2 regions of the Variovorax sp. TBS-050B genome follow, and region 2 is predicted to be linked to the other one. Evidence: riboswitches for the same ligand, from Rfam matches in the RefSeq annotation. Region 2 holds a riboswitch; the other holds the start of a gene.
What was found. A riboswitch is a leader RNA that binds a small molecule or an ion and turns the genes downstream of it on or off. The one in region 2 is predicted to bind glycine.
Positions count from the first base shown of each region.

Region 1: linked by a shared signal. The riboswitch ahead of gcvT (glycine cleavage system aminomethyltransferase GcvT) and the one ahead of M2165_RS12915 (D-amino acid dehydrogenase) in region 2 are both predicted to bind glycine.

Region 1 covers NZ_JARXYR010000002.1:3,481,746-3,486,787, reverse strand. Annotated here, with positions in the region: gene M2165_RS19205 (DUF4019 domain-containing protein) at 1-882, shown strand; gene M2165_RS19200 (hypothetical protein) at 993-1,538, shown strand; glycine riboswitch at 1,590-1,680, shown strand; glycine riboswitch at 1,693-1,805, shown strand; gene gcvT (glycine cleavage system aminomethyltransferase GcvT) at 1,854-3,023, shown strand; gene gcvH (glycine cleavage system protein GcvH) at 3,075-3,446, shown strand; gene gcvP (aminomethyl-transferring glycine dehydrogenase) at 3,605-5,042, shown strand, end outside.
Region 2 covers NZ_JARXYR010000002.1:2,119,272-2,124,313, reverse strand. Annotated here, with positions in the region: gene rfbA (glucose-1-phosphate thymidylyltransferase RfbA) at 1-183, opposite strand, end outside; gene rfbD (dTDP-4-dehydrorhamnose reductase) at 210-1,100, opposite strand; gene rfbB (dTDP-glucose 4,6-dehydratase) at 1,097-2,170, opposite strand; glycine riboswitch at 2,284-2,378, shown strand; glycine riboswitch at 2,416-2,521, shown strand; gene M2165_RS12915 (D-amino acid dehydrogenase) at 2,626-3,933, shown strand; gene M2165_RS12910 (FIST N-terminal domain-containing protein) at 3,938-5,042, opposite strand, start outside.

The DNA of each region.
Region 1 (5,042 bases), 1.4 Mb from region 2:
ATGCAACGCTTCTGGATGAAGCTCGCCGGCGCATGGCTGCTGGCGAGCGCGGCGCTCTGCGCCCGTGCCGCCGGCGAACCGCTCGCCGAATCGGCCGACGAACTGCTGCGCGAGGCGCGCAGCGCGCTACGGAAAGTCGACGAGGACCGCCTCGGCAATCTTTGGAACGATGCGTCGAGCGTGCTCAAGGCGCGCGTGCCGCAGGCGGTGTTCATCGACACCACGCGCCGGGCGCGCCAGACGGTCGGCACCGTCAGCCGCCGCACCTGGCTCGGCGTGAACCGACGTTCCATCGCCGCCGGCGGCGACCAGCAACTGCCCGCGGGCATCTACGCGAATGTGGAGTTCGCCTCCGTCCGCATCGATGGCAAGCCGGGCGCCGAAAGGCTCAGCTTCTCGCTCGACGAAACCGGCCGATGGCGCTTCACGGGCTATGTGGCCAATCCGCCGGAGCTCGCCGGCGCGGAGGTCGCTCCCGCGCCGGTGGCCGCCACGCCTGCGCCTGCGACTGCGGCATCCATCGATGCGGCTGCACAGAGCGGCGCCGTGATCGCCGAGGTCGAAGCCGCCGTGCGCGCCTGGGCGCAAGCCTGGTCGGCCCGGGATGTCGAGCGCTACTTCGCCGCCTACGTGCCCGACTTCGTTCCGAACCAGCGGGTCGACCATGCCGCCTGGGAAGCCGAACGCCGCCGGCGCATCGCGAACCGGTCGCGCATCGAGGTGAACATCGAGAACCTCGTCATTCGCATCCACGGCGCCACCGCCACCGCCCGCTTCACGCAGCACTACCGCGCCGACGCGTTGAGCCAGACCGGACCCAAGACACTGGAGCTGCAGCGCGTGGACAAGCGCTGGCTCATCCGCAAGGAAGTCGCGGGCTGAGCGAAAAATCCGGCAGGCGGCCTCTCGACGCCGTGTAAGGCGAAAAGGTTCATGAAGATGTCACCGCCCGCCGCGATGCTTCAGCCCTCGAATTCCAGGGCTGTTGCGCCATGTTTCCAATCAAGACCGACAAGGCACGCGACGAACTCCAGGGCGGTCAGCGCACGCTGAGCCAGCGCGAACGCGCGCTGCTGCTGATGGCCGACGGCCGCCGTTCGCTGACGGACTTCGTGCCCCTCTTCGCGAGCCGCGCCGATGCCGAGCAGGCGCTGCAGGCGCTCGCGCACCGCGGCTATCTGCAGGTGGCGGCGCCCGCCGCGCCGATCGCGGCGCCCGCCCCCGTGCCGGCCCCCGTGGAAGAGACCGAGCCCGCGCCGCCGCCCGCTGCGGCCGACAACTTCGACGGCAAGCGCTCCCTCGCCACCACCCGCATGTTCCTGTTCGACATCTGCGAGCGCATGTTCGTGCGGCGCGATCCGAAGTTCGCAACGCAGATGCGCGATGCGCTGCGCGAGGCGCGCGACCGCGGCGCGATGCTGAGCATCGCCGCGCTGATGCTCACCGAGATCGAGAAGACCGCCGGCGCCGAGCGCGCGGAATCGCTGCGCCAGCGCATCGACAAGCTGCTGCCGCCGGCGACGGAAGCCATGCACTGAACCGGCCCGCGCCGGCCGTGCCCCGCGACCGGGGCGCCGCGATCCACTACACTCGCCGGGTCAGGAGAGAGCTTCGCGTCGCGGAGCCGCCGAAGGCGCAGGGACTTCCCGAACGCTCAGGCAAAAGGACTGACACAGCGCCGGCGGATGCCGTCGCTTCCTTGCTGGAGAGAGGCCCCCGCACCCATGCGGACGCGGCGGCCCACCGAAGGAGCAAACCCCGATCGTGGGGCGAATCTCTCAGGTAAAGCGGACAGCAGGGGTGGCCCATGGTTTGCGCCATGGAATTCGACTGCCCCTTTGGAGTGCCTCCCGGTGACTTCTGCCGCTTCCGCCGAACAACTTCTCAAGACCCCGCTGCACGACCTGCATGTGGAACTGGGCGCCCGCATGGTGCCGTTCGCCGGCTATTCGATGCCGGTGCAGTACCCCGCGGGCCTGATGGCCGAGCACCGGCACACGCGCGAGGCCGCCGGCCTGTTCGACATCTCCCACATGGGCCAGCTGCGCCTGGTCGGGCCCGATGCCGCCGCGGCATTCGAGACGCTGATGCCGGTCGACGTGATCGACCTGCCGCCCGGCAAGCAGCGCTACGGCCTGCTGCTCGACGACACGGGCGGCATCCTCGACGACCTGATGTTCTTCAACGAGGGGCATGGGTCGATCTTCGTGATCGTCAACGGCGCGTGCAAGGTGGCCGACCTGGCCCACATCCAACGGAAGATCGGCGCGCGCTGCGAGGTGCAGTCGCTCGCCGACCATGCGCTGCTCGCGCTGCAGGGTCCGCAGGCCGCGGCGGTGCTCGCGCGGCTTTCGCCGGGCATCGAACGCTTCGTGTTCATGACGGGCGGCGCGGTGCAGATCGGCGGCATTGCGGCCTTCGCCACGCGCAGCGGCTACACCGGGGAAGACGGCTTCGAAATCTCGGTGGCCGGCAAGGATGCCGACGCCCTCGCCCGCCTGCTGCTCGCGCAGCCCGAGGTCAAGCCCATCGGCCTGGGCGCGCGCAATTCGCTGCGGCTCGAGGCCGGCCTGTGCCTCTACGGCAACGACATCGACACCACCACCACGCCGGTCGAAGCCTCGCTGAACTGGGCGATCCAGAAGGTCCGCCGCGCGGGCGGCGCGCGCGAAGGCGGCTTTCCCGGCGCGGCCCGGGTGCTGGGCCAGCTCGCGGCAGCCACCGCGGGCGCGGCGGGCCGCACCGACCATGAGACGCTCACGCGCAAGCGCGTCGGCCTCGTGGCGCTGGAACGCATTCCGGTGCGCGACGGCACGGTGCTGCAGTCCTTCGAGGGCCAGGACATCGGCCTGGTGACGAGCGGCCTGCTCGGCCCCACGGCCGACCGGCCGATCGCGATGGGCTACGTCGCCACCGCCTTCGCCGAGCCCGGCACGCGCGTGCAGGCCATCGTGCGCGGCAAGCCGGTGCCGATGGAAGTCTCGACCATGCCTTTCGTGCCCACCCGCTACTACCGCGGCTGAAGCCAGCCGGCCGACCCACCTTTTGTTTTTTCCACGAGGAGTTTCTTCACCATGAGCATCAAGTACACCAAGGACCATGAATGGGTCTCGGCCGAAGGCGACGCGGCCACCGTCGGCATCACCGTGCATGCGCAGGACGCGCTCGGCGACGTGGTGTTCGTCGACCTGCCCGAAGTCGGCAAGACCTTCGCGCAGGGCGAGGTCGCCGGTGTCGTCGAATCGGTCAAGGCCGCGGCCGACGTGTTCATGCCGGTCTCGGGCGAGATCACCGAAGTCAACGAGGCCCTGCGCGCCGACCCCTCGCTCGCCAACAGCGACCCGCTCGCAGCCGGCTGGTTCTTCAAGGTGAAGCTCAGCGACCCGTCGCAGCTCGATGCGCTGCTCGACGCGGCCTCGTACGACAAGTTCGCGGCCGAGTCTTGATGCGCTGCTGAATACGGACAGCCGGACGCAGAAGGAAGACAAAAACTTCGCAGAAGTCGCAGAAGGAATTCATTTTTCTGTCTGCTTTCGCGACTTCTGCGAAACCTCTGCGGCCTCTGCGTTCTGGCCCCGATCCCGCCTTTTTCCCGACACCCGCCATGCCCACTCCCTCCCTCCCCTCCCTGCAAGAACTCGAGAACGCCGAAGAATTCCTCGCCCGCCACATCGGCATCGATGCGGCCGACGAGGCGCGCATGCTGCCGGTGATCGGCTCCGAGACGCGCGCGGAACTCATCGACGGCATCGTGCCCGCGGCCATCCGCCGCGCCAGGCCGATGCGGCTGCCGGCCCCGGTCACCGAGGCGGACGCGCTGGCCGAGCTGAAGGCGATCGCGGCGAAGAACAAGGTGTTCAAGAGCTTCATCGGTCAGGGCTACTACGGCACCCACACGCCGGGCGTGATCCTGCGCAACGTGCTCGAGAACCCCGCCTGGTACACCGCCTACACGCCCTACCAGGCCGAGATCTCGCAGGGCCGCATGGAGGCGCTGCTGAACTTCCAGACCATGGTCTGCGACCTGACCGGCATGGCGATCGCCAACGCCTCGATGCTCGACGAGGCCACGGCCGCGGCCGAGGCCATGACGCTCGCCCGGCGCAGCGTTAGAGCCAAGAGCAACGTGTTCCTGGTCTCGGGCGACTGCCATCCGCAGACCATCGAGGTCATCAAGACCCGCGCCGCGCCGCTGGGCATCGAGGTCAAGGTCAGCACCGTCTCCGAGACGCTGCCGCACCTGATGGTGAGCGGCGAATTCTTCGGCGTGCTCGCGCAGTACCCGGCCACCACCGGCCACGTGCACGACCTGCGCCCGCTCGCGGGCCATGCGCACCAGTGCGACGCCGCCTTCTGCGTGGCTGCCGACCTGCTGGCGCTCACGCTGCTCGCGCCGCCCGGCGAATGGGACGCCGACATCGTCTGCGGCACCACGCAACGCTTCGGCATGCCGCTGTGCAACGGCGGTCCGCATGCGGCCTACCTGGCCTGCCGCGACGAATTCAAGCGCTCGCTGCCGGGCCGCCTGGTGGGCGTGAGCGTGGACGCGCACGGCCAGAGCGCCTACCGCCTCGCGCTGCAGACGCGCGAGCAGCACATCCGCCGCGAGAAGGCGACCTCGAACATCTGCACTGCGCAGGTGCTGCCGGCCGTGGTGGCGAGCATGTACGCCGTCTACCACGGGCCCGATGGCCTGACCCGCATCGCGCAGCGCGTGGCGGCGCTCACCGCCATCCTCGCGCAGGGCCTCACGCAGATGGGCCGCGAGCCGGTCAACGCCACCGCCTTCGACTCGCTGACCATCCGCACCGGCGAAGACACCGCGAGGATCGTCGAGCGCGCGCAGGCCGCCGGCATCAACCTGCGCCAGCGGCTGCAGCAGCACCTGGGCATCTCGCTCGACGAGACCACCACGCGCGCCGACATCGAGGCGCTGTGGGCGCTGTTCGTGCCCGCCGGCACGCCGATGCCGCGCTTCGACGACCTGGCCGGCACCGCGCCGCGGCTGCCCGAGGACCTGCGCCGCACCAGCGCCTTTCTCA
Region 2 (5,042 bases):
CGGCGTGCTGATGATCAGGATGTCGCGCATGCCGCCGAGCATCAGCGTGCTGAGCGGGTAATAGATCATCGGCTTGTCGTACACCGGCAGCAGCTGCTTGCTCATCGCGAGCGTGGCGGGATGCAGGCGGGTGCCGGAGCCGCCCGCCAGGATGATGCCCTTGCGTTTCGTCGTGGTGGTCATGGGGTCGTTTCTTCCCTTTTTTATGTTCAGAGCGTCTCGCGCAGCATCCGTGCCACGCCTTCCTGCCACGGCGGCAGGCGCAGCCCGAAGGCCGATTGCAGCTTGCTGGTGTCGAGGCGCGAGTTGTGCGGGCGCTTGGCGGGGGTGGGGAAGGCGCTCGTCGGCACCGGGTCGACCGCGTCAGGGCCGGCCTTGAGTTCGACGCCGGCGGCCTTCGCCTGCTCGATCACGAAGCGCGCGTAGCCGTGCCAGGTGGTCACGCCGCCGGCCACCAAGTGATAGAGCCCGGCCTTCGCAGGATCCTGCAGGGTCGCGCGGATCGCGTGTGCGGTGACATCGGCCAGCAGCTCCGCACCGGTGGGCGCGCCGAACTGGTCGTCGATGACGGTCAACCGATCACGCTCCTTCGCGAGGCGCAGCATGGTCTTCGCGAAGTTGCCGCCGCGCGCCGCATACACCCAGCTGGTGCGGAAGATCAGGTGCTTCTCGCAATGCGCGGCGACCAACTGCTCGCCTTCGAGCTTGGTACGGCCGTAGACGCTCAGCGGCCCCGTCGCATCGTCTTCCTTCCAGGGCGTGCTGCCGCTGCCGTCGAAGACGTAGTCCGTCGAGTAGTGCACCATCAGCGCGCCGATCTGCTGCGCGGCTTCGGCCACCGCTCCCGGCGAGGTGGCGTTGAGCTTGCGCGCGAACTCGGGTTCGCTCTCTGCCTTGTCGACGGCGGTGTGCGCGGCGGCATTGACGATGACGTCGGGGCGCACCTTGAGCACCGTCTCGGCCAGTTGCTCCGGCCGGCTGAAATCGGCGTGGAAGTCGGTGCTGTCGAAGTCGAGCGCAACCAGTTCGCCCAGTGGCGCGAGGCTGCGCTGCAGCTCCCAGCCGACCTGTCCGCCCTTGCCCAGCAGCAGCAGTTTCATGCGCCAGCCTTCGTGTCGTCGTACTGCTTGGCGACCCACTCGCGGTAGGCGCCGCTTTGCACGTTCTGCACCCACTCGCCGTGGGCCAGATACCACTCGACGGTCTTGCGGATGCCGGTGTCGAAGGTCTCGGCGGGCTTCCAGCCGAGTTCGCGCTCGAGCTTGCGCGCGTCGATCGCGTAGCGGCGGTCGTGGCCGGGGCGATCGGTCACGTAGGTGATCTGTTCCTTGTACGGCTTGCCGTCGGCGCGCGGACGCAGTTCGTCGAGCAGGGCGCAGACGGTGTTGACGATCTCGATGTTCGGCTTCTCGTTCCAGCCGCCGACGTTGTAGGTCTCGCCGAGGCGGCCGGCCTCGAGCACGCGGCGGATGGCGCTGCAGTGGTCCTTGACGTAGAGCCAGTCGCGCACCTGCATGCCGTCGCCGTACACGGGCAGCGGCTTGCCGGCGAGCGCATTGACGATCATCAGCGGGATCAGCTTCTCGGGAAAATGGAAGGGCCCGTAGTTGTTCGAGCAGTTGGTCGTGAGCACCGGCAGGCCGTAGGTGTGGTGCCAGGCGCGCACAAGGTGGTCGCTCGCGGCCTTGCTGGCCGAGTAGGGGCTGTTGGGCTCGTACTTGTTCTCTTCGGTGAAGGCGGGGTCGGTCTTCGAGAGCGAGCCGTAAACCTCGTCGGTCGAGACATGCAGGAACCGGAAGGCCTCCTTCTGATCGGCCGGCAGCGCGTTCCAGTATCCGCGCACCGATTCGAGCAACCGGAAGGTGCCGAGCACGTTGGTCTGCACGAAGTCCTCGGGGCCGTGGATGGAGCGGTCGACGTGCGACTCGGCGGCGAAGTTCACGACCGCACGCGGCTTGTGCTCGGCCAGCAGGCGATCGACGAGCGCGCTGTCGCCGATGTCGCCCTGCACGAAGACGTGGCGCGCGTCGCCCTTGAGCGAAGCGAGGGTCTCGAGATTGCCCGCGTAGGTCAGTTTGTCGAGGTTCACGACCGGTTCGTCGCTCTGCGCGAGCCAGTCGAGTACGAAGTTGGCGCCGATGAAGCCGGCGCCGCCGGTGACCAGAATCATGAGTTCCCTCGAAGTTTTCAGAAGCCGCCGTCAGGGCGAAGCAATGGTTAATTATCCCATTCGTCCGATAGGCCGAATCCGGGGTTGTCGCAATGTGTCTCTCCCACCTAGAATGACGGGACTGCAGGAGAGCGAGTAGTACTTTCAACTACTCCACCGAAGGCGCAAACTCCCATAAACGCTCAGGTCGGCCGACGAATTCTTGAAGTTCTTTCAAAGAGTTTCGAGCCCTGTACTGCAGTACTGACACGCCGTCTGGAGAGCCATCACCCCGCGTGATGCGCCGAAGGAGCAAGCCCGCTGCGGGTGCAGCGGGTGAATCTCTCAGGTACCGAGGACAGGGGGAGCGGCAACTTGGACGGCGATCGTCCGGTTGCTCTGCCATCGCCAAAACACAGCGATGGCATGCCGCCCCGCCGCCATTCAAGCGCACTCACTCGAAAGAAGTACCTGCAATGCGCGTGATCGTTCTCGGCGCCGGCCTGCTCGGCGTCACCTCGGCCTACTACCTCCAGCAACTCGGCCACGAAGTGACCGTGATCGACCGGCAGGCCACGCCGGCCGCCGAAACCAGCTTCGCCAACGGCGGGCAGATCTCCGTGAGCCATGCCGAACCCTGGGCCAACCCCGGCGCCCCGCTCAAGGTGCTGCAATGGCTGGGCAAGGAAGACGCCCCGCTGCTCTTCCGCCTGCGCGCCGACATGCGCCAGTGGCTCTGGGGCCTGCAGTTTCTGCGCGAATGCACACCGGCGCGCACGCGCCACAACATCGAACAGATCGTGCGCCTCGGCACCTACAGCCGCGAGGCGCTGCAGCAGCTGCGGCGCGACACCGGCATCGCCTACGACCAGCGCACGCAGGGCATCCTGCACTTCTACACCACGCAGAAGGAGTTCGACGCCGCGCTCGCACCGGCCGAGCAGATGCGCGCGCTCGGCTGCGAGCGGCAGGTGATCTCGGCCGACGAGGCCGTGAAGATCGAGCCTGCGCTCGCCCACATCCGCCCGAAGCTCGCGGGCGCCACCTACACGGCCGAGGACGAATCCGGCGACGCCAACCTGTTTGCGCGCGAACTCGCGCAACGCGCCGCGGCGGCGGGGGTCAGGTTCCTCATGAGCCACACGGTCACCGCCTTGCGAGAGGCCGGCGGCCGGCTCGATCACGTCGAGGCCACGGACGACGAGGGCCGCTTCCAGCGCATCCGCGGCGACGCCTTCGTGCTCGCGATGGGCTCGCTGAGCCCGCTGCTCGCGGCGCCGCTCGGCATCCGGCTGCCGATCTACCCGGCCAAGGGCTATTCCGTCACGCTGCCCGTCAAGGACGCTTCGAAGGCCCACCAGGTCTCGCTCACCGACGACGAATTCAAGCTCGTGTTCTCGCGCTACACCTCGGCATCGGGCGACCGGCTGCGCATCGCCGGCACGGCCGAGCTCAACGGCTACGACCGCGACCTGAACCGCGTGCGCTGCGAGGCGATCGTGCGGCGCGTCGAAGAACTGTTCCCCGGCGCCGGCGATACCGCGCAGGCCCAGTTCTGGACCGGCCTGCGTCCCGCCACGCCGAGCAACGTGCCGCTGATCGGCAAGACGAAGCTGCCCAACCTCTACCTGAACACCGGCCACGGCACGCTGGGCTGGACCCATGCCTGCGGCTCGGGCAAGTCGATCGCGCGGATCGTGAGCGGGCTGGCGCCCGAGGTGGATTTCGCATTCGCGGGCATGGCCGACAGCAGGCCCGGGGTCGCACAACCCGCGCTCGGCTGACGCGTCAGTCGGCGGCAGCGAACACCGTCAGCACACCGGTGTACCCATACAACCGGTGCCTCGCGATCTCCCCCGCCGCAAAGAACCCCACCAGCGGCACGTCCCCCAGCGCATGCCGCACGATCTGCAGCTCGGCGCCCGGCGCGCCGAAGTGCGGGCCGCCGCGGCCGGAGCAGCTCACGTAGACCGCGCCCGCGATGCGGCGGGCCGGATGCGGCGCCGCCTCGGCCTCGCCGGCCGCCACGGCGCGGGCGGTGGCGAGGGTCTGTTCCTCGGGTTCGAGCTCTTCGCGGATCTCCGCGCAGATGCGCATCAGGTCGGCGCGCGCGGCCTGCGCATTGCGGCGGCAGAAGCTCAGGCGCATGCCGGCTTCGGCCACGTCGGCGATCGCGATGCCGCGACGCGTCGGGTCGAGGCCGATGATGTGGCGCACCAGCACGTCGGCGCCCAGGTCGCCGGTGCGGCGGATGCCGTCGCTGCCGGCGTCGGCCAGGCCCACCAGCGTGTTGCGCACCGCATCGATGGCTTCCTGCGGCCGCTCGAGCGACACCTGGAGTTCCGCGAGCAGCACGTCGAGCGCCGGTTCGCCGTCGAGCTTGAGCAGCAGGTTGCCGTCGGCCTCGGTGATCTCGCGCTCGCGCCCGGCGCCTGCGCGCAGCGGCTGGCAGCCCTGCGTGACGCGCGACACCAGCCGCACGCCCTCGCCGAACACCACGCCCGAGAGGCCGCCCGAGAACACGCCGCCCGCGGCGCCGTGGCCGCGGATGTTGCCGTTGCCGCCGACCGCGAACTGCAGCGCGCCCGCACGGCCCGACGAGAGCCCGCCGAACAGGTAGCCGGTGTCGGTGCGGCCCGCCATTTCGCCGATGAGCTCGGCCAGGTCGGGCGTGGCCGGGTCGGCATGCACCAGCGCGGTATGGGCCTCGAAACCGCTCATCTCGGAGCTGCCGAGCGGCGCCACGCCGGAGAACACGCGGTACTGGTCGCTCGGCAGCGCGCAGAGCATCAGGCTCATGCCGGGCTCGTCGAAATACTCGGCATTGTTGGCCGCCACGCCGATGCCGACGGTGCCCGACCAATCCGTCACCTCGGGCAGTTCGGCGCTCAGG